2 regions of the Micromonospora sp. WMMD736 genome follow, and region 1 is predicted to be linked to the other one. Evidence: riboswitches for the same ligand, from Rfam matches in the RefSeq annotation. Region 1 holds a riboswitch; the other holds the start of a gene.
The links. Region 1 has a riboswitch for cyclic di-AMP ahead of ACN269_RS30065 (C39 family peptidase). Riboswitches for the same ligand answer to the same signal wherever they lie in the genome.
Positions count from the first base shown of each region.

Region 1 (18,585 bases):
AGCAGCAACGTGCCGCCGGGGCGTACCGCCGCGACCAGCCGGGTCAGCACACCGTCCCAGCCGAGCCGGGTGCCCTCCACCGACTCGATCGGATCCAGGCCGGCGGCGGCGATCACCACGTCGTACGTCTGGTCGTCGGGCAGGCCGGCGGGGCCGCCCACGATGACGCGGGCGGCCCGCTGGGCGAGCGCCACCGCGTCCGGGTGACTGCGCAGCAGACAGGTCACCTCGGCGTGGGCGAGCCGGTCGAGCAGCGCCGGGTCGTGCGGCCCGGCGAGCAGGACCCGCGCGCCGGGCGGCACGACGCGGGCGGCCAGCGCGGCGAGCGGCCCGCCGTCGGCCAACCGCTTCTTCGGCAGGTCGGACCAGGCCAGCATCTCGCCGCCGGGCAGGGTGATCCGGCCGGCGGGTGCCGTCTCAGTCGTCACTGTCGTCCTCTTCTTCTTCCGGAAGGTTCGCCCAGCCGAGCAGCTCACGCAGCTCGGCCGGGGTGCAGCGGTGGTCGACGCCCAGCTCCGCGCGGGCGATCGACACGGCGGTGGGCAGGTCGACCTGGGTGCCGTGCAGCTCCGGCCACTGGCGACGGATGCGGGCGGTGCCACCGAAGGTCGGGTCCTCGTTGGACAAGATCATCGGGTCGCCGTAGACCGCCGGCTCGCAACCGGCCGCGATGCCGTAGAAGATCGCGCTGGTCAGCCGGTTGGATGCTACCCGCCGGTGCCGGCGCAGCTCGGTCAGTTGCTTGTCGAGGAACTCCGGATCGGTGTCCTTCCACCAGTGTCCCCGGTAGCCGTGACAGATCACCCGGAACCCGGCGCGCTCGTAGAGCCGCCGGACGTGGCGCATGCCGTACTCGTGCCAGTAGAGGCAGACCGTCACCGGACCGGGCTCGGTGTCGCGGATGCGCGCAATCAGCTCCCGGTGGTCGCCCTTGACGTGCTGGCCCTCCCAGCCGTGGAACGGGTACCAGATGGTGCCCTCCCGCTCCTGCTCCGGCGGGTCGTCGGGACGCATGGCCAGCAGGTAGCTGAACGGGGCGCCGATCACGACGACGTTGCGCCGCCCCACCGACCAGGCCCGGCGGCGGGTCTGCTCGGACCAGAGCAGGCTCGGCGTGCGGTCGGCGTACGGGTGACCCGGGGCGAGACCGTCGCCGATGTTCCAGCCGTGCTGCACGTACCCGTTGATCCGGGGCGGATGCCGGTCGCCGAGGCCGGCGTACCGGGCCAGCACGTGGGCATGGCCGTAGAAGTGGTTCGCGTGGTGCATCAGCTTCCCATCAGGCGGCGGAACGCACCGCGCTGCCCCGCAGGATCGCGGTCAGCGCGTCGATGACGCGGTCCTGGTCGGCGTCGCTGAGTCCCGGGTACAGCGGCAGCGACAGCTGCTGTGCGTAGAACGACTCGGCCACCGGGCACGACCCGCGCCGGTAACCCAGGTCGGCGAAGGCCGGGTGCCAGTGCACCGGGATGTAGTTGACCTGCACGCCGATCCCGGCGGCGCGCATCCGGTCGTACACCTCGCGGCGACGGCCGTCGAGCACCCGGATCGGGTAGAGGTGCCAGGCCGGGTCGGCCCACGACTTGCGGACCGGCAGTCGTACGCCGTCCAGGTCGGCCAGCGCCTCGTCGTAGCGGGCGACCAGCGCGGCCCGGCGGGCGGTGAACGCGGCGAGCCGGCGCAGTTGACTGCGGCCCAGGGCGCAGAGCACGTCGGGCAGGCGGTAGTTCAGCCCGAACTCGGAAACCTCGTAGAACCAGCCGCCCTCGTCGGGGCGGCGCAGGTCGTCGCGCTCGCGGACCATGCCCACGCCACGGAAGCGGCGGGCCCGCTTCACGATCTCCGGATCGAGCGCGGCGACCCCGCCGCCCTCGGCGGTGGTGAGGTTCTTCGTCGGAAAGAACGAGAACGTGGTCAGGTCGGCGAGTGAGCCGACCGGCCGACCGCGGTACGTCCCGCCGATGGAGTGCGCCGCGTCGGCGAGGAGCAGGGCGTCGGTGCCCTCGACGGCCGTGCGCAGCGCGTCGTAGTCGGCCGGGTGGCCCGCGTAGTCGACCGCCGAGACCACAGTCGTCCGCGAGGTGACGGCGGCGGCGGCCGCCGCCGGGTCGAGGCAGAAGGTCTCCTCCTCGACGTCTGCGAAGACGATCTTCGCACCGAGGGCGACGGCGCTGCTGGCGGTCGCCACGAACGTCATGGGCGGCACCACCACCTCGTCGCCCGGGCCGACGCCGGCCGCCGCGTACGCCACGTGCAGCGCGGCGGTGCCGTTGGAGACGGCGGCGACACCTGCCGCGCCGGTCACCCTCGCCAGGTCGGCCTCGAACGCGTCGACCTGCGGCCCGGTGGTGAGCCAGTCGCCGCGCAGCACGTCGGCGACGGCCGCGACGTCCTCCTCGGAGATCGACTGCCGGCCGTACGGGAGCATTCCGGTCATGCGGTCAGGCCGAGCATCTCGCGTAGCTGCTCGACGGTGAGCCACTCGTCGTTGGTGTCCGACTGGTAGGCGAAGCCGTCCGGCACGGGCTCGCAGTCGACCGGCGGCTGGTAACCCCAACCGGCGATGGTCGGCTGGACGATGTAGCGGTCCTTGGCGCGCAGCGTCCGTCGGCTGTCGTCCGGGGCGATCATCTCCTCGTGCAGCTTCTCGCCGGGCCGGATGCCGATCTCGTGGGTGGTGGCGTCCGGCGCGACGGCCTCGACCAGGTCGAGGATGCGCATGCTGGGGATCCGGGGTACGAACAGCTCGCCACCCTGCATCTGGTCGAACGAGTCCATGACGAACTGCACGGCCTGCTCAAGCGTGATCCAGAAGCGGGTCATCCGCTTGTCGGTGATCGGCAGGCTCTTGCCCTCGGCGGCCAGCCGGTGGAACAGCGGGACCACCGACCCGCGGCTGCCGACCACGTTGCCGTACCGCACCACGGCGAACCGGGTCGGGTGGTGCGCGGCGTAGTGGTTGGCCGAGACGAACAGCTTGTCGCCGACCAGCTTGGTGGCGCCGTACAGGTTGATCGGGCTGGACGCCTTGTCGGTCGAGAGCGCGATGACCTTCTTGACGCCCGCCTCGATCGCGGCGTCGACCACGTGCTGCGAGCCGGTGATGTTGGTGGCGATGAACTCCGACGGGTTGTACTCGGCGGTGTCCACCTGCTTCAGGGCGGCGGCGTGCACCACGTGGTCCACGCCGTGCATCGCGCGCGTGAGGCGGTGCCGGTCCCGGATGTCACCGATGAACCAGCGCAGGCGCGGATCGTCGCCGAGCTGCTGGCGCAGCTCGTACTGCTTGAGCTCGTCGCGGGAGAAGACCACCACCCGGGCGGGGTCGGCCTCGGTGAGGATGTGCCGGAGGAAGGTCCTGCCGAAGGAACCCGTTCCCCCGGTGATCAGAATGGACGATCCATTCAACTCACTCAATTTGGTGCTCCCGTGATCGTGGATGAACCGGCGGCCCTCGGCCGGCCGACCGGGGTGAGACGCTAACGGCGGCGGGTTAACGCACCGGCGCTCGCGGGTTAACCGCTTCCCCTGCCGTCGTGAATGGCGGGCACCGCGCAGGCGAACATTTCCGACCGTCCGGGAAGCGGGCTGACCAGCGCAGATCGGGCCGCTACAGTGGCCGCGCGAGCGACCCGGCAGCCTCGGGTGCGTCGTGGTCGCCGCGTTCACCCGACATCCGCACCGTCTCGGTGCGAGCGGTTCATCCCCGAGCGTCACCAGCCGGATCGGCGTGCCCAGCGGCCGGTCCGGTCGGCAGTTCAGGAGGCGTTGATGGCAACCGGCAGCGACGTGATCGAACGGCCGGCGGTTCCGGCCGGGACACCACCCGCGACACCCGCACGCCGGTGGCTGGTGCCGCTGCTGCTGTTCGTCGGTTGGGTGCTGAGCGTCGCCTGGCGCATGTGGCTGTCGCGGCACATCGCGCTGCCCATCGCCCACACCGACGAGGACAGCTACCTGAACACCGCCCGCGCCCTCGCCGGCGGTCCGGGCGGGTTCAGCAGCGAGAACGACCTGCTGCGCCGGGTCGGATACCCCATGCTCATCTCGCCCGCGTTCCTCGGCCACCACGACTTCGCCGACAGCTACCGCCTCGTCCAGCTGATCAACGCGATGGTCAACTCGACGCTGCTGCCGCTGGCGTACCTCCTCGGCCGGAGGGTGCTCCGGTTGCCCCGCGCGTCGGCACTGCTCGCCGCGGTGGTGGCGGCCACGTTGCCGGCCACCGCCTTCTACGCCGGTGTCGCGATGATCGACACGGTGATGGCGCCGCTCGTGGTCGCCTGGCTGCTCGCCGTGCACCGCTGGATCGAGCGTCCCGGCCCACTCGCCGCGACCACTGTGGGCCTGCTGGTGGGGGCGTTCCACCTGCTGCACTCGCGTGGTCTGGTGATCGTGGCCGTGCACGCCGGCCTGGTCCTGCTGCTGTTCGTGCGCCGCCGGATCACCCCCGTCGCGGTGCTCGCGGCGCTGCTGCCGGTGCTGGCCCTGGCGCTGGTCAACGAGGCCGGCATCCGCTTCCTCGGGGACAAGGTCTACCTGCTGGGCAGCACCCCCGGCGGCGGCACCGTGGCCGCCGTCGCCTCCGCGCAGGGGGTGGTCCGCGTCGGGGCGGCCGTCACCACCCAACTCTGGTACCTCGTGGTGATCACGTTCGGGATGGCCGGGATCGCCTGGGCCGCCGCCGTCAAGGAACTGTGGCGTCCGCGTCACGGTGACGCCACCCGTTGGACGATGGGCGTGGCGCTGGTGGTGAGTGTCGGGGTCGCCAGCGGCGCGTCGGTGATCCTGGCCGGCATCACCGGCAAGCCGTTGGATGCGATCTACGGCCGCTACGTGCAGATGCTCGCCCCGTTCTGGCTGCTGGTCGGGCTCGGGGTGCTGCTCACCGCGGAGCGCCGGGTGGCGCTGCGCCGGGCGGCGGTCGCGGTGGGCCTGCTGGTCGCCGGTGGCGCGCTGGTCGCCGGTCGCCTCGCGTACGTGGCCAGCCGGGGGCATTCGCTGCGCTACGGCGGCTTCGGCGCGCCGGACCTGATGGCGTTGACGAACGGTTGGCGCGAGATGCGGCCGGTGCTCGGGTCGCTGATCGGCATCGGCGCGTGCGTGCTGCTGGTGGCCGTGGTCCGGGTACCCCGGCTGCGGCTGCCGGCGCTCGGCGTCCTGGTCGTGGTCAACATCCTCACCATGCAGGTGATCGACCAGCGGCTGGTGCGGCCGATGGCGGCGAGCACCGCGCCGACCCCCCGGGTCGCCGACGTCGGCGTACGCCAGGGCGAGCGGGTCTGGGCCTCCACCGGCGTGCACTACATCCTGCGGTTCAACCTGAGCCACCAGGTGACCTGGACCGACGTGCGGTGGTTCCGCGACCAGCCACCCGCCGCCGCGCAGGTGGTGTTCGCCCGCTGGGCGCCCGGTCAGCCAGACGACTGGGACGGCGCGAAGTACGGCTTCGTCCGGCTCGGCGGCAACGAGCGGCAGCACTGGGCGGCCTGGCGGCGGGCCTGATCCGGCATTCGTTTCGCCCGGTGGACACCCGCAATGGCGTGAACGGCGGATGTCCACCGGGTTAATGCTTTTCCGCCAGCATGCAAAATGGTGGCGGCAATCAGCGCTGGCGGCGATCCTCGCGGGCCAGGGAAATCGGGATGACGGTGATTTCCCGGCCGTCGGAGACTTCCTGTCGTGGCGTGCCCTCGACGAATCGAAAACGTCGGTTCATCTGCCGCACGACGGTGTTGTGCGCCAGCACCTCGCCGTCGAGCCGCGTCAGGTGCAACCCGTCGAAGGCGTACTCCACGGCCTCGGACATCACCCCGAGCCAGGCCGGCAGCGTCCCGCCCCGCCCGGCCAGCCCATCCGCGTCCAGGTAGAAGCCCCACGCCCCGGTACGTGGGGCGTCCAGCCGCAGGTCGAAGAAGGTGACCACACCGCAGGGCCGGTCGTCGTGGACGTACATCAGGACGCGCCGCGTCGGGTCGTCGCGCACCGCCGACCACCACCGGGCGTGCTCCTCGGCGGTGATCTCGTGACTGGTCTTGCTGACCTGACGGTTGGTTTCCTGATTACGCCAGGACAACATCAGGTGAACGTCTTCCGCCGTCGCTTCGCGTAGCACGTGCTCCCGCTTTCCTGTCTGTTCACATGCGTTCGGGGAACCTTACCCGGGCCTACCGGGAAAGCAGTTATCCATTCGTTGGGTTGTAGACTCCGGCGCATGAACGAATTGAGTCGCGCGCAGATCCGCGACCTCATGGCACAGGTGCTCAAGAACCAGGACAAGGAGCTGCCCGCCGACGACGCGGCGCAGCTGCGGGACATCGGTTTCCGCTCGCTGGACTTCTCCGAGCTGGCCCTGCGCGTGGAGGACGAGACGGGGGAGGAGCTCAACTTCGACGCTCCCGGCCTGCGCCGCATCGCCACCGTCGGCGACGTCCTCGACTTCCTCGTCGAGCTCCAGCAGCGGTGACCGTCGCGACACCCCGTCCGGCCACGACGGGCCCGGAACCGGCCGGCGTCGACAACCGCCTCGTCGTGGGCGGCGCCCCGCTGACCTGGCGGACGTTGCCGACGCCGGAGCTGCCCGACCCCGCCGCGGTGCTGGCGCACTCCGCCCGGCACGCGCTCGCCGCCGCACGGCAGCACGCCGTGTACGGCACCGAGCTGCTGCTCAGCACCGCGAGCCGGGTGGACGCCACGATGCGCGCGGAGCTGGACGACGCCGGCTTCACCGTGACCCTCCTCGACGACGACGGCGCGCACCCCAGCGCGCCCGCCCGGCCGCGCGTCGCCGCACCCGGCCGGCTGTGGCTGCTGACGTCCGGCTCGACGGGCCGTCCCAAGCGGGTCGGACACACCCTCGACACGTTGACCACCGTCCGGACCGACCAGCCGGACCGGACCTGGCTGTGCCCCTACGCCCCCGGCACGTACGCCTGGTGGCAGGTCGTCACCCTGTCGCTCACCCAGCCCGGTCAGCACCTGGTGGTCATCGAGCCGGACGAACTGGACGACTGGCCGGCGGTCGCCGCCGCGCACGGTGTCGACGCCGCGTCCGGCACGCCCACCTTCTGGCGGCGCACCCTCTACCGGGACGCCGCCGCGCTGGCCCGGGTGCCGCTACGTCAGATCACCCTCGGCGGTGAGCCGGTGGACCAGGCGATCCTGGACCAGCTCCGTGAGGTCTTTCCCGCCGCGCGGATCTCCTGGATCTACGCGTCCTCGGAGGTCGGCGCGTCCATCGTGGTGCACGACGGGCGGGCCGGGTTCCCCGCCGAGTGGCTGGACCGGGAAACCCCGGGCCGACCCACCCTCTCGGTACGCGACGACGAGCTGGTCGTCACCTCCCCGTATCACGGGGTCGGACTGTCCGGCCCGGTCCGCACCGGGGACCGGGTGCAGGTGGTCGACGGGCGGGTGCTGATCACCGGCCGGTTGGACACCGACGAGATCAACGTGGGTGGGAGCAAGGTCTCCGCCGGTGTCGTCCGGGGCGTGCTGACCCGGCATCCCGGCGTGGCCTGGGCCCGCGTCACCGGCCGCCGCGCCCCGGTGCTCGGCCGGATGGTCGTCGCCGACGTGGTCCTGGTACCCGCCGAGCAGACGGACGCCCCGCTGCCCGACGAGGCCGCGCTGGTCCGTTGGTGCGCCGACCGGTTGTCCGAGCACGCCGTGCCCCGCCGGATCCGGGTGCTGACCGAGATTCCCGTCAAGGAGACCCTGAAGAGCGATGTCTGACCCCATCGACAGCAAGCTCGTTCCCCCCAGCTCCGTGGTCCTCGTCTCCGGCGGTTCCCGAGGGCTGGGCCTGGCCATCGTCACCGACCTGCTCGACGCGGGCGTACGGGTGGCCGCGTTCGCCCGGACCGTCACCCCCGAGCTGGAGAAGCTCGCCGCCGAGCACCCCGACCGGGTGCACGTGGGTTCGGTCGACGTCACCGACCTGCGCGCCGCGCAGGGTTTCGTCCGCGAGGTGGAGCAGCGTCTCGGCCCGATCGACGGCATCGTCAACAACGCCGCCGTCGGGCAGGACTCCCTGCACGCGCACACCGCCACCGACGACATCGCCCGGATCATCGAGACCAACCTGACCGCGCCCCTACAACTGACCCGGCTGGTGATCCGCCGGATGCTCGGCAAGGGACTGCGCGGCCGGATCGTCAACATCACCTCGATCTGCGCGCAGCGCGGCTTCCCCGGCCTGGTCGCGTACTCGGCCACCAAGGGCGGCATGGACGCCGCCACCCGCTCGCTGGCCCGGGAACTCGGCGGCCGGATGCTGGTCAACGCGGTCGCGCCCGGCTTCTTCGCCTCGGAGATGTCCGCCGTGCTCGGCCCGACGCAGCTCGACCAGATCGTGCGCCGCACCCCGACCGGTCACCTGACCGAGCCGGAGGAGGTCGTACCGGTGGTGCGGATGCTGCTGCGCGAGCACACCAACATCAACGGCCAGGTCATCGTGGTGGACGGTGCCGCCTCCATCTGACCTGCGGCCCGTGCCGGGGCTGCTCGCCGCCGCCGAACGCCACCTGCGGATCGGTACGCCCGCCGACCTGGCCTCGGCGACGACCCGCAGTCACGTCGACGACGGGCGCTGCGTCGGCTGGTACGGCCCGCCGGTGCCGGGTTGGCGAGTGGCCGTCGACGCCGAGCGCGCCGACGCCCCGGTGCCCCCGGCGCTGGCCCGCCGCTTCGGCACCGGTGACTTCTGGGCCCGGTGGACCCGGGCCGAATGTTGCTGCAAGTTGGCCGACGTGCCGATCGCGACCTGGTGGCGTCGGCACGGGCTGGGCACCCCGGTGGACGGGCCCATCCTCTGGCGCACCCTGCGGGTCGCCGACCTGGTGATCACCGTCGGCTTCGCCCCCGGGCAGGTCGGCGGGCCGATCGGCCGCGCCTGACGGGTGGGCCGCGCCTGACGGGTGGGCCGCGCCTGACGCTTGGGGCGTGCCTGACTGGTGGGGCCCCCTGACGGGTGGGGCGCGCTTGGCGGGTGGGGCGCGGTCGGTGTCGGCGTTGCCTGTCGAGCTGCCCCAGATCTGGGGCGGGTGGGTACCGATAGCGGGCCGCCCCAGATGTGGGGCAGCTCGACAGGAGGTACGCAGGGCACTGCCGACCGGAAGCAGGTGGTACGGCAGGGCACTGCCGGCCGGAAGACTGCGCGCCCGGCCGGCTACCCGGCGGTCAGATCAGGTCCCAGCTCAGCGGGGTGCCGCGCGGGACGTCGGTGGTGAAGGCACGGCCCAGCACCTTGTCGATCTCGATGGGGGCCAGGCCGCCGGCCGGGCGGATCGACCGGACGTTCTGCGCCGTCACCGGGTCGCCGGCCCGGACGTCCTCGACCACGAACAGCGAACGGCGGAACCGTAGCCCCTCCCGCTCGGCCGGCGTCGGACCGATCGCGGTGCCACCCAGCGCCGCGTAGGCGCGACCCGACTCCTCGACGAGCGCCGTCAACTCCGCCGGGTTCAGCGAGAAGTCCGAGTCCACGCCGCCGTCGGCCCGGTCCAGGGTCACGTGCTTCTCGATGAAGCAGGCGCCCAGCGCCACCGAGGCGACCGCCACCCCGATACCGGGTGTGTGGTCGGAGAGCCCGACCGGCACGTCGAACGCGCCCGCCAGCACCGGCAGACGGCGCAGGTTGCTGTCGGCGGGCGGCGCCGGGTAGGACGCGGTGCAGGCCAGCAGGACGATGCCCGCCGCGCCACCGTCGCGCGCGGTCCGTACGGCGGCGTCGATCTCGGCGACCGTCGCCATCCCGGTGGAGATCACCATCGGCTTGCCCTTACTGGCCACCAACCGGATCAGCGGCAGGTCCACCAGCTCCGAGGACGCGATCTTGTACGCCGGGGCGTCCAACGACTCCAACAGCTCCACGGCGGTCGCGTCGAACGGTGACGAGAAGACCGTCAGCCCGCGCTCGCGGGCCCGCGCGAAGATCGGGGCGTGCCACTCGTACGGGGTGTGCGCCCGCTCGTAGAGGCGGTACAGGTTCTCCCCGCCCCACAGCTCGTGCCCCCCGGAGATGCGGAAGGCCGGGGTGTCGACGTCGATCGTGATCGTGTCCGGCCGATACGTCTGCAGCTTGAGCGCGTGCGCGCCGCTCTCGGCGACCGCGTCCACGAGGGCTAGCGCCCGGTCCAGGTCGCCGTTGTGGTTACCGGACATCTCGGCGACCACGAAGGGCCGCTCCCCGGCACCGACCGCGTGCGGTCCGATCTTGATTGTCGCCGTCATCCCGACCTCTGTTCCCCTACGCCCGCACCGACGTGCGGGTGGTGCTGTCGCCGTCCCCCGAACGGGTGGACGACCTGAAACCCTGGCACCCGCCGGACGGTTCATGGCCGGCGGCCGGCGGCCAGCGCGTCCGACCGTCCCGGCATGCCAGCGGTGTGCCCGGCGTCCGACCTGCTCGCCGACCGGGCCGCTCGGGAGGGGTCGTCGGCCGACGACGAGTCGGCGCCACCGGCCGGGCCGGGCCGTCGCCATCGGCCCGTGACCCGGTGCGCCTGTCGCAGCGCCGAGTACGCCAGCCAGTCACCCCGCCCTACCAGGCGGTGCTTGAGCCCGGTGACCCCCGACGGCATCGGGTAGCCCCCGGGGGGCAGGTACCGGCGGTAGTGCTCGGCGACCCGGTGGAAGAAGGCACGCCGCAGGTGCGGGTGCAGCCGGTCGTCGTTGCCGACCACCACCAGGTAGTGACTGATCATCAGCTCGAACAGTTCGGCCCGCAGGGCCTCGTCCGGGTGCCGGCGGGCCACCCAGTCCATCAGCCGCTCGTACTGGCCGAACGCGTCGAAGTGCCGGCCACTGCGGGTGGAGGTGATCGCGCCCTGGCGGCCCTGCCGGTACAGGTAGCAGACCCGGTCCAGCACGGAGATCTTTTCCGCGCCGATCAGCAGCGGATGGCTGAACGGGATGTCCTCGTACCAGCCGGGGAAGAAGCGCAGCTCCAACTCGTCCAGGAAGGCCCGGCGTACCACCTTGTTCCACGCCGTGTGCTGCACCCGCAGCAGGTGCGGTTGGTCGGCCAGGCGGGCCACGCCCGGCACCCCGCGCAGCAGGTGGCTGCTCGCGTCGACCTCCCGCCGGCCGTCCTCGTGCACCCGCAGGTGGTCCAACATGAGGACGTCCGGCTGGTGCTCCCGCAGCCGGTCCAGCACCGCCGCGATCGTGCCCGGTGGCAGCCAGTCGTCGCTGTCGACGAACCACACGTACCGGCCGGTGGCCACGTCGAGGCCCGCGTTGCGGGCCAGGCCCAGACCCACGTTCTCTTCCAGGTGTACGACGCGGACGCCGTCGCGCCCGGCGGCGTAGGACCGCAGCATCGCGCCGCAGCCGTCCGGGGAGGCGTCGTCCACGGCGATCAGCTCGACCGCCTCCGACTCGCCCACCGGGATGTCCGCCCGGATCGACTCGAGGCACTGGTACAGGTAAGCCTCGACGCCGTACACGGGCACGACGATGCTCAGCAGCGGCGCGTGCGTCGGCTCATTGACCACGTCGCCACCTTCGACGACGCGGATGGCCAGCCCCGGAACCACACGTGGCCGCGGATGGTGGAGTCCCTGAACACCCGCGAAGCGGAAGGTTAACAACGGCCGCCCGGTCCACCGGGGAGTGACCCGGTAGGGTGCCCCGGTGCGGTCCTGCCGGGCCGTCGCGGGCGTCGTCGCGCCATCCGACGCCGCGGGCCCGAGGAGGAGGCGTACGTGCTGGTGACCCTGCGAAGCGTCGGGACTCCGGCATGACGAGCACCACCGACGCGCCGGTCGCGCCGTCCGCTCCCGCCCGGCTACCGTCGCTGACCGGGCTGCGGTGGATCGCCGCCCTGCTGGTCTTCGGGTTCCACGCGGGGACGATGCGGATCATCGCGGAGCCCGACTACAAGGCCGTCGTCGACGCCCTCTTCACCCTCGGCCTGTCCGGCGTGCAGTTCTTCTTCATCCTCAGCGGTTTCGTGCTGGTCTGGTCGGCCCGCCCAGGGGACTCGCGGCTGAGGTTCTGGCGTCGACGGGTCGCGAAGATCTACCCGAACCACCTGGTGCTGTGGGCCGCCGCGCTGCTGGTCGCCTGGTGGTTCGCCGATCCCGTACTGCCGGCCGTCGCGGGGGAGAACCTGCTGTTGTTGCAGGCGTGGGACCCTCGGCAGGGCTGGTTCTACAGCGTCAACACGGTGAGCTGGTCGCTGTCCTGTGAGTTCTTCTTCTACCTCTGCCTGCCGCTGGCGCTGCCCCTGTTGCGCCGGACGCGACCTGCGGTGCTCTGGGCGCTCGTGGTCGCGCTGCCGCTGCTGATCCTCGCGCTCTGGCCGGCCCAGCAGCTGGTGCCGGAGGTGAGCCGCTGGTGGTTCACCCAGGTCTTCCCGCTGACGCGGTCCCTGGAGTTCTGGCTGGGCGCGGTGGCGGCCGAGCTGATGCTCCGGGGGCGGTGGCGCGGGCCGGGACTGACCGCCGCGACCGTGATCTTCGTGGGCACCTGGGTGGCCGCCGCGCAGTGGATCCGCGCCGAGTTGTGGACCACGCTGCTCGCCGTCGCGTACCTGTTGGTGATCACCGCCGCCGCCGACGCCGACGTGCGCGACCGGCGCTCGCCGTGGCGCTCGCGTCCGCTGGTCTGGCTCGGCGAGGTCTCCTTCGCCTTCTACCTGGTGCACGTGCTGGTGATGACCACCGTGCTCCGGCTCAGCGGCGACTGGGGAACCGGCTTCCGGGGTTGGCGGGGCCCGGCGGTGGTGCTCGGATTCCTGCTCGTGAACCTGGTCCTCGCCGGGTTGCTGCACCGCTGGGTCGAGACTCCGATGATGCGCCGGCTCGCGCCACGCCGCCCCGCCCGCCGGCCGCCTGTTCCTCACCAGCGCACCCCGCAGGCCGGGAGCGGTGACGCCGACGTGCCCGGCGACCCCGCTCGCGCGCCCGCGCACGATCACGCTCGAACCCGGTCGTAGTGGGTCGGCGGCCGGTCGGGGCCACTACATCAACGATCATGGCCGGGCGCGGTGGCACCCACCGACGCCGACTCCCGCCACCGTGTCCACGCTGGTCGGACGGGGTCGGCGCGGCGCGGGCCGACACGCCCGTCGCCGATGCGTCGGGACCGTCCCGACGGTAGCGTGAGGCTGTGCTCCCGGTCGCGTTCACCTGTCCCCTGTGGTGGGTGGCGCGCTGGGCGACCCGGGTTCTGACCAGCCTCGCCGTGCTGTCGCTCGCCCTGGGCGCGGCCCCGGCGCTGCTGCCGGCGTCGGTCAGTGCGGCCCCGCCGTCCACCATCGGGTCGCCCGCCCGCGCGGAGCCGCTCGGACCGTCGAGCGCCGGCCTCTCCACTGTCCGCGCCGACCGCGCCGTCGGTGGCCGTGCCGTCGCCGACCGCGCCGTCGCCGGCCGTGCCGTCGCCGACTGGGCTGCTCTCGGGCAAGTTGCCGACGCCGGTCCGGCGCGGTCCGTCGATCCACAGCCCGCGCTGAACGATGCGCTGGCCGTCCTGCCCGGCCCGCCGATGGGCGGCAGTGCGGCCGGCACGGGCGCTGAGCCGTCGCTCCGAGCCGCCGGCTCGGCCAGCCGAGCCCCCCGAGCGCCGCCGGCCTAGCGGGTCACCCGCCGGCGGTCCGTACGCCGGCCAGCGATCCTCCCACCGGGACCAGCACGCCCTGCCGCCGACCTGAGCGCCCGGTCACCGCACCTGACGACACATCGCCCGCACCCTCGCCGTGCGGCATCCCATCGCTGACGTGCTCATGCCGAGGAGCCGACCATGGAAACCGTCGTCTTCTACCAGTTCCTCACCGAGGTGCCCCAGGCCGCCGCCATCTGGTCGGCACTGTTCCTGCTGGCGCTGACGGTCCTCGCCGTACTGGTGGCCCGCCCGGAGCGGGACGCGCCAGAGCAAGGCCACGTGCCGACCCCCACCGCCCGCGAGACGGCCGCCGCCGAGAGCGCCGACCTGCGCCGGTACGCCGAGGAGGTGGCCGTGGCCGCCGCCCGGGCGGCGCGGACCGCCCGGCGGCGGCGCGCTGACTGGCTGGTCGCTCAGGACGAGGCGCAGCGGGCCTGGACGGCGTACGACGAGGCGGACACTGCGGCCCGCCGGGTCGCCACCGCCGGGGCGCTGCCGACACCGCGTACCCCGCACACTCCCGCCGAGTACGCGGCCCGGGAGCGCTACCTGCACCGTGCCGCCATGGCGGCGCACTGGCGGGAAGAGTTGACCATGGCGCAACTCGCCGACGTGTTCGGGCACCGGCGCGGCTGGGACCCTCGCCGGCACCCGGTCGAGCAGGAGACGCTGCTCATCCGGGCGATCCGGGACGCGCGGCTGGCCGAGCACCGGACGGCCGTCGAGCGGGAGCGGTCGGCCTGGCGGGACGCCGAGGTGGCCGCCGAGTCGGCGCGCGCCCTCGCCGAGGAGGCGTACGCGGCGGCGGTCCGGTCGCGGCCGAGCCCGGCACTCGCCCGGCAGACGGCGACACGGCCGTCACGTGCAGCCGTGGTGGCACGCTGGCGTCCGGCCCGGGCCGGTTGAACCCGATCTGTTATGTGAGGCGGGTCACCAGCGGGGGAATTCGGGCGGCGGGCATCATCGGCGGCCATTGCGCCCGCGATTGTGGCGGCGTTCCCGGCGACCTGTCCGGTTGTCGCCCACAGGTGCCGCCGGGACCGGATGTCCCATCGAGTCACGTCAGCGGCAAAACGCGCAGAAATTGCCGGGCCAATCGATGTTTACGCAGGTCGGCATGGGTTGGCAGAGTTCGGACCGGCCAGTACTGTCGTCCCGTCCGGTGCGGTTACCGATCGCAGGAGGCGACGCCGCGCCGACCCGCTCAATCGTGATCAACGAACCGGGGACCCACAGTAAGTCCGGGGTGAATCCGCGAGCCACGGCCCGCGGTAGGGCGATCTTCCCGCCCGAATCCGTCAGCTAACCCGGTAGGCGGTGACGGAAGGAGTTCCATCCTCGTGCAGCATCCCGCGCCCCCCGTTTTGTTCCGCCGCCTCCACGGCGTAGCGGTGTCCCCGCTCATCCGCCTCGTGACGGTGAGCTGACCCCCCGGGTCACCGCACTTTCCGCCCGGCCGCGCCGGGCGTTCCCCTGAGCGGCTCATCATCCGCAGGCCACGGCCCGTGCGCTGACGCCTGCCCGGATACCGGTCGAGCCCCGGTGTGCCGCTCTCCCTGTGAACCGTGGAGGACCTCGTGAAGCACACCCTGAAGCGCCAGCTCCGTCGCCTCGCGACCGAGCGTCCGTACCAGATCGTCGCCGCCTCCGCCGCGGCCCTGGTCGTCGCCACCACCACCGGCGCCCTGGTCGCCGGTGCCGACGACGCCCCGGCCGGCTCGCGCACCCCGACCACGGTCGCCGAGATGCGCAGTGACACCGTCGCCTCCCGTGGCGAGCTCCGGGCCGCGGCCCCGTCGGCGAGCGCCGCGCCGAGCACCGCCGCCCCGGCCACCAGCGCCGCGTCCCCCGCCGCGAAGGCCACGAGCAACCCGGACCTGACCCGGAAGCCGACGCCGCCCAAGCCGCCCGCGACGAAGGTCCTGGACTACGACTACGAGGCGCAGAACACCTACTACAACTGCGGTCCGGCGGCCACCCGCAACGCGCTCAGCGCCAGCGGCATCGACCGTACCCAGGAGGAGCTCGGCGCCGAGCTGGGCACCACCGAGATGGGCACCAACTCGGCCGAGGACACCACCCGGGTGCTCAACGCCGAGGTGAAGGGCTCCCCGTACCGCACCCGCATGTTCGCGGGCACGCCCAACCCGGCCCAGATGGACCGTCTGCAGGCCGATGTGGTCAAGGCGATCACCGATGGTCGGGGCGTGGTGGCCAACGTCGCCGGCGACGCCATCGACACCAACGGCGGCTACCACTCCTACGGCGGTGGGCACTACATCGCCGTCGTGGGCTACAAGGACAACGGCCGTACCGTGCGGATCGCCGACTCGGCGAACGCCGCCGACCCGGCCTACTGGATCACCACCATCGACCTGGCGAACTGGATCGCCACCCGGGGTTACTCCGCCTGACCAACGCGCGACACCCCACGACGCCGCGGGCGCCGTCTCCCACGAGGGGTCGGCGCCCGCGGCGTCTGGGTGCCCGGCCGCGACGCCGGTGAACGGCTCTCGTACCAGGCCGCGAACCGTGGGAGACTGCGGCCGTGGTGGATGAATCGGGTGGTCAAGCCGGCCGTGAGCCGATCCTGTTGCTGCTGCACGGCATGGGGGCGACGGGTGACGTGTGGCTGCCCTGGGCGTCACTGCTGGAGCAGCACTGGCCCGGCCGGTGGCTGGCGCCCGATCTGGCCGGTCACGGTTGGTCGGCGCCGCTGGCGTCGTACTCCTTCGAGGGTTTCGCCCAGCGGGTCGCGCAGGGCCTGACCTCCGACGACCGCCTCGTCGTGCTCGGACACTCGCTCGGTGGCGTGGTCGGCCTGGCGCTGGCGGCCCGCGCCGCCGGTCTGCCGGTGGACGCGGTGGTGGGGTTGGGCATCAAGGCCGTCTGGACACCGGCCGAGCTGGCCCGCGCCGCCGACCTCGCCGCCCGCCCGGTGGGCTGGTTCACCAGCCGCACCGAGGCCGCCCGCCGGTATCTGCGGGTCGCCGGCCTCACCGGTCTGGTCCCTCCGGACCACCCGATGGTCGACGCCGGTCTGCGTCAGGTCGACGGCCGGTGGCGGCTCGCGATGGACGACGCCGCGTTCGCCGTCGGCGCGCCCGACCTGGCCGCGCTGCTCGCGGCGACCGACGTGCCGGTGGTGCTGGCCCGCGGAGAGCACGACCCGATGGTCACGGACGCGCAGCTCAAGGAGTACGGCGTACCGGTCGCCACGTTGCCCGGTCTCGGGCACAACGCGCACCTGGAGGACCCGGCGGCCGTGCTCGCGTTGCTGGACCCGTACCGCTGATCGGTCAGGCAGGCGCGGGCGTGGGTACCGCGCGCGCCGACGCCAACTCCTGGCGGGCGGCGGTCAGGAACCCCTCGGCGTACGACTCGGCCGGGAAGTCGCCCAGGTACCGGCGGCGGGTGACCCAGCGCGCGTCGGCCAGCGGGTCGGTGTCCAGCAGGGCCGTGAGCACGGCGTCCACGTTGGACATGTCGCGCCGAAGCACGTAGCCGGAGCCGGCCAGTGGGAAGCGCTCGGTGAACCCGTCAGCCTCGCCGCCCATGTCGGTGACGGCGTACGGCTTGCCCGAGTAGAGGTAGTCGGAGATCACCCCGGAGACGTCGGAGACCAGCGCGTCCGAGCGGTTGACGCACTCGGTCAGGCTCAGCTCCCGGGCGGCCGTGCCGAACACGTGCTGCCGGCCGGTGCGGGCGCGGTCCGCCGCCAGCAGTTCGGTGAGCCGGCCCAACTGGCGTGCCGACGCGGGGTTCTGCGTCGTGTACGGATGCGCCCGCAGGATCACCGTCGCGCCGCGCCCCAGCAGCCGCCGCAGCAGCTCCTCGGCCACCGGCAGGGAGCAGTAGTCGGCGTCGGCGTGGTGCCCGGTCCAGGTCGGGGTGTAGAGCACCGTCGGGTGCGCGAGGCCCCGCGCCGGCTCCTGGCGTACCTCGATCGACTCGACCTGGGGGCGGCCCACCACGACGAACTTGTCCGCCGGGATCCGCACCCCGGCGCGGGCGTACCTGTCGATCGCCGCCGGACCGGCCACGAAGATCCGGTCGAAGATCCCCGAGACCGGGTTGGCGCTGGGCGCCTTGTCGCTGTCGCCGTGGTGCAGTTGGACGTGGGTGAGCTGGGTGAACCGGATGCAGTGGCTGTTCTTCGCCCCGTGGTTGACGTAGAAGGCCACCCGCAGGCTCGGCACCAGCGCCTCGTCCATCGCGCGCAGGGTGGGGCAGTAGACCACCGGCGCGTCGGTGGCCGCGGCGATCGGCGCGACGAACTCCGGCTCACGGACCAGCACCAGGAAGGGCCGGCCGATCCGTTCGAGGTACGGCAGCCACATGGTGACCTGGTACTCGGAGCCGGGCGGTGCGGAGAAGTACAGCAGGAACTCCGGCTCGTGCCGGCGTAGCGCGCGGGCGACCTGCCCACCGCCGGCGTTCGGTCGGAACCGTCGCCGGGCCAGGTCCAGCGCGACCGCACCTGCGCCGGCGGCCACCAGCAGGCTGGCGGCGAGCGCCACGACGGCCGGCAGGGTCGACGCGGCGGCGATCGCCACCGCCGCGAGCAGCCCCAGCAGGGCGACGCCGAGGCGGTCGGCGATCAGCGGGGTCCAGGCGCGTACCGGCAGGTTGGCCGCCCGGATCTCCAGGTTGCCCGCGGTGCGCAACGGCCCCACCAGCAGCACCAGCCCCAGCACCACCAGTGCCGTGGCGGCCAGCGCCGGGTCGAAGCCGTCGTCGAGCCGCCGGGAGTAGCCGACCAGGACCGCCGCGGCGATCAGGGCGGTCTCGGCCACCAGGTCGGCGCCCGGCCGGATCCGCTGCTCGGCGGCCGCCGCCACCAACGCGGCGACGGCCAGCGCGAGGCCCCACCCGGTGCCGCCGGTGAGGGCCAGCACGACGAAGGCCAGCACGGCGAGCCCGGTGCTCAGGCACCGGGCGGCCAGCTTGCGGACCAGGTCACCACGCATGTTGCTC
Region 1 covers NZ_JBMHMI010000001.1:6,597,274-6,615,858, forward strand. Annotated here, with positions in the region: gene ACN269_RS29990 (class I SAM-dependent methyltransferase) at 1-428, opposite strand, end outside; gene ACN269_RS29995 (hypothetical protein) at 418-1,269, opposite strand; gene ACN269_RS30000 (DegT/DnrJ/EryC1/StrS family aminotransferase) at 1,280-2,437, opposite strand; gene pseB (UDP-N-acetylglucosamine 4,6-dehydratase (inverting)) at 2,434-3,417, opposite strand; gene ACN269_RS30010 (hypothetical protein) at 3,772-5,505, shown strand; gene ACN269_RS30015 (GNAT family N-acetyltransferase) at 5,606-6,115, opposite strand; gene ACN269_RS30020 (phosphopantetheine-binding protein) at 6,215-6,466, shown strand; gene ACN269_RS30025 (AMP-binding protein) at 6,463-7,734, shown strand; gene ACN269_RS30030 (SDR family NAD(P)-dependent oxidoreductase) at 7,727-8,482, shown strand; gene ACN269_RS30035 (hypothetical protein) at 8,466-8,897, shown strand; gene pseI (pseudaminic acid synthase) at 9,181-10,233, opposite strand; gene ACN269_RS30045 (glycosyltransferase family 2 protein) at 10,335-11,498, opposite strand; gene ACN269_RS30050 (acyltransferase family protein) at 11,744-12,943, shown strand; gene ACN269_RS30055 (hypothetical protein) at 13,117-13,581, shown strand; gene ACN269_RS30060 (hypothetical protein) at 13,747-14,514, shown strand; cyclic di-AMP (ydaO/yuaA leader) riboswitch at 14,800-14,940, shown strand; gene ACN269_RS30065 (C39 family peptidase) at 15,174-16,022, shown strand; gene ACN269_RS30070 (alpha/beta fold hydrolase) at 16,157-16,903, shown strand; gene ACN269_RS30075 (CDP-glycerol glycerophosphotransferase family protein) at 16,908-18,578, opposite strand.

Region 2 (3,959 bases), 3.8 Mb from region 1:
TCGACGGTGTCTTCGCCGCGCTGTGGGCGCAGGCCCGGCGGGTGAACATCGGCCGGCTGCCCGAGCAGCGGGCCTTCGAGGACGAGATCGCGGAGCGGCCGGAGTTCCGGGAGTTCCTCAAGGCCTGGTGGCCGCGTCTGCACCCCCGGCACGTGCTCGGCTGGCTGGCCCGACCGGATCGGCTGCGCCGGTACGCCGGCGGGATCCTCTCCGGCGCGGAGATCCGGCTGCTCGGCGCGGCGTACCAGAGTCTGGACAGCGAGGGCCTGACCATCGCGGACGTGGCGCTGCTCGACGAGCTGGACGCGCTGCTCGGCAAGCCGGTGAAACCGGCGCGGGCCCGGCGCGACCCGTTCCAGCTCGCGGGCGGCGTCCGTGAGCTGAGCACCGCGGCCGACCGGCAGCGGGCCGCCCGCGCGGCGGCCCGGGAGCGGCCGGAGGACTACCGGGAGTACGCGCACGTGGTGGTCGACGAGGCGCAGGACGTCTCGCCGATGCAGTGGCGGATGATCGGTCGCCGTGGCCGGTTGGCCTCGTGGACGGTGGTGGGCGATCCGGCGCAGACCGCCTGGACGGGTGACCCCGAGGAGCTGACCCGCTCCCGCGACCAGGCGCTGGGCCGGCGCAAACGGCACGAGTTCACGCTCACCACCAACTACCGCAACTCGGCGGAGATCTTCGCGGTGGCGGCGGCGGAGATCCGCCGGCTCTACCCGGACCTGTCCCTGCCGACGGCCGTCCGCTCCACCGGCGTCGACCCGGTCGAGCTGGTCGTGCCGCCCGCCGGGCTCGAGGCCGCGGTCGTGCAGGCGGCCACCGGCCTGCTGGGCGAGGTCGACGGCACGGTCGGGGTGATCACGCCGGTCACCCGCCGCGACGAGGTCGCCGGTTGGCTCGCCGCGCTCGGCGCGGCGCGCTTGCAGGTGGTGACCAGCCTGGAGGCCAAGGGCATGGAGTACGACGGAGTCGTGCTGGTCGCTCCGGGCGAGATCCGGGCCGATCCGGGCTCCGGCGTCCGCACGCTCTACGTGGCGCTCTCCCGCGCCACCCAGCGCCTCACCACCGTCGACCCGACCGGCTGACCGTCGCGTTGGCGCCGCCCATGGGCGGACCCTCGCCCTACACTTGCACACATAGCGATGTGAGCATACATTTGACCGGGTCCGGTGCGGCGTCGGAGGGTGGGTTTCGTGGGAGCAGGACATGACCACCACCACGGGTCGGTCGCCAACGCCGCCCACCAGCATCGGGGACGGCTCTGGGCGGCCTTCGGACTGCTCGCCACCCTGATGGTGGTCGAGGCGGTCGCCGCCTTCCACACCGGCTCTCTGGCCCTGCTGTCCGACGCCGGGCACATGTTCACCGACGTGCTCGGCATCGGCATGGCGCTCGCCGCGATCACCGCCACCCGGCGGGCCACCGGCGACCCGCAGCGCACCTTCGGGCTCTACCGCCTCGAAGTGCTCGCCGCGCTGGCCAACGCCGTCCTGCTCTCCGGCGTGGCGGTCTACGTGGTGATCGAGGCGATCGGCCGGTTCGGCGACCCGCACCAGGTGCTGAGCGGTCCGATGCTCACGGTGGCCGTCCTCGGGCTGCTCGCGAACGTGGTCGCCTTCGGGCTGCTGCGCGCCGGCGCCAAGGAGAGCATCAACCTCCAGGGCGCCTACCTCGAGGTGCTGGGCGACCTGCTCGGCTCGCTCGGCGTCATCGGCGCGGCGCTGCTCATCGCGGTCACCGACTGGTGGTGGGCCGACCCGCTGGTCGCGGTCGCCATCGGCGTGTTCATCCTGCCGCGCACCTGGCGGCTGGGACGCGCCGCCGTACGCATCCTCGTGCAGGCCGCCCCGGAACACCTCCAGGTCACCGCCGTGCACGACCGACTGGCCGCCGTGCCCGGCGTGGTCGAGGTGCACGACCTGCACGTCTGGACGCTCACCTCGGGCATGGAGGTGGCCTCCGCGCACCTGACCATGGCGCCCGGCGCGGAGGTCGGGGCGGTGCTCACCGCGGCGCGTACCGCCCTGCGGGACGACTTCCGCATCGAGCACGCCACGCTTCAGATCGAGCCCGGGGCCGCACCGGGCGTCTGCGGTTCCGTCGAGTGGTGAGAGTGCTACTCCGTCACGCCACACGCACCGTCCGTCACATCGGCTGCACAGACCCCAGCAGCACCGGTAGGCTCTGTCCCGGCCACCACCCGGCGGCGCCTCCCGGCGCCGGTGGCGGCCGTCGCCTAATCGCCCGACAGGGCGAACCGGGGAACCACGTTCCTGGGGTGCATCCGCGTCAGCGGTAGGGATCTTCCGTCCCGAACCCGTCAGCTAACCCGGTCGGCGGCTGACGGAAGGACATGCGTAGTGGCACCAGCACGACCTCTGGCCGCCCGACTGGCGGCACTGATCGTCATGATGGTCACCCTCGGCGTCGCGATCCCGGTCGGCGCCGCCACCGCCGCTCCCCCCGGCGGCCTGCGGGCCGCGCTGGCACCGGACGGTGACGAGGAGGGCGGCACCCCGGCGCTCCGGGCCCAGCTCGAGGCGGCCAGCAAGGGCTACCTGGACGCGAAGCGCGCCCTGGACACCTCCGTCCAGCGGCAGCAACAGCTCGCGGTCAAGCTCAAGACCACCGAGGCCGAGATGACCGTCCGCAACGGCAAGGTCGGCGAGATCGCCGGCGTGGCGTACCGCACCGGTCGACTCAGCACGGTCTCGGCTCTGCTCAACAGCAACACCCCCGAGGGGTTCATGGACCGGGCGGCCGCCCTCGACGTGGTGGCCGCCAACGAGGACCGGGTGCTGCGCGACCTGCACGCCACCCGGGACGAGGCGAACCGCACCCGCGTCGCCCTCGACGGCGAGATCCGGGAGCAGCGTAAGCAGGTCGAGGTGATGGCCAAGCGCAAGGAGCAGGCTGAACGGGCCCTGACCGTCGCCAACGACAAGGCACGCACCGCCACCACCGCCGACACCGGCTCCAACCGCGGCACCTCCACCGCCAACGCCCAGCCCGCCCCCCGCAACTCCGACGGCTCCTGGCCGTCCGAGTCGTGCAGCATCAACGACCCCACCCCGGCCAGCGGCTGCATCACCCCCCGCACCCTGCACGCGCTCAACCAGGCCAAGGCCGCCGGCTTCACCCGGTACGTCTCCTGTCACCGCAACGGCGGCTCAGGCGAGCACCCCAAGGGCCGGGCCTGCGATTTCGCCGCGCAGAAGGGTGGCTTCGGCGGGGTCGCCACCGGCGGCGACAAGACGTACGGCAACAACCTGGCGGCGTACTTCATCCGCAACGCCGACCGGCTCGCGGTGCTCTACGTGATCTGGTTCAAGCAGATCTGGCTGCCCAGCAGCGGCTGGAAGGCGTACAGCGGGGGCAACGGCGACCCGTCCAGCGACCACACCAACCACGTGCACCTGTCGGTGTACTGACCCGGCCGACGTCCGGGGTACGTCAGCGGGCGTACCCCGGACGTCGTCGGCGGTCGGACGACGACGCCGGGACGGGCCGGGAGCATTCGGGTATGCCGCGAATCGCGCCCACCGCCCGCAAGGCCCTGCTCACCCTGCACCTGGTCACCTCCCTCGGCTGGCTCGGGGCCGACCTGGTGCTGCTCACCCTCGGCATCGCGGCCCAGCGCGGGGCTGACCCGGCCGTGGTCTACCCCGTCGCCGGGCTCGTCGGCACCGTGCTCTTCGCGCCGCTGAGCGTGCTCGTGTGGCTCGTCGGTGTCGCCAGCGCGCTGCTCACCCCCTGGGGCCTGCTGCGCTACCGGTGGGTGGTGGTCAAGCTGGTGATCACGACGGTGATGGTCGGGCTGGTGCTGTTCCTGCTCACCCCGAAGCTGCGGCACGCCGGCGCGCTGGGTGCCGCCCTACCCACGCGGGAGCGCGCCGACCTGGTGATCGCGCCCGCGGTGTCGACCAGCCTCATGATCATCGCGACGGTGCTGTCGACGTACA
Region 2 covers NZ_JBMHMI010000001.1:2,823,065-2,827,023, forward strand. Annotated here, with positions in the region: gene ACN269_RS12085 (HelD family protein) at 1-1,082, shown strand, start outside; gene ACN269_RS12090 (cation diffusion facilitator family transporter) at 1,191-2,108, shown strand; cyclic di-AMP (ydaO/yuaA leader) riboswitch at 2,221-2,352, shown strand; gene ACN269_RS12095 (coiled-coil domain-containing protein) at 2,358-3,428, shown strand; gene ACN269_RS12100 (hypothetical protein) at 3,521-3,959, shown strand, end outside.
Region 2: it holds a riboswitch for cyclic di-AMP, as region 1 does, so the genes downstream of both, ACN269_RS12095 (coiled-coil domain-containing protein) here and ACN269_RS30065 (C39 family peptidase) in region 1, are expected to answer to the same signal.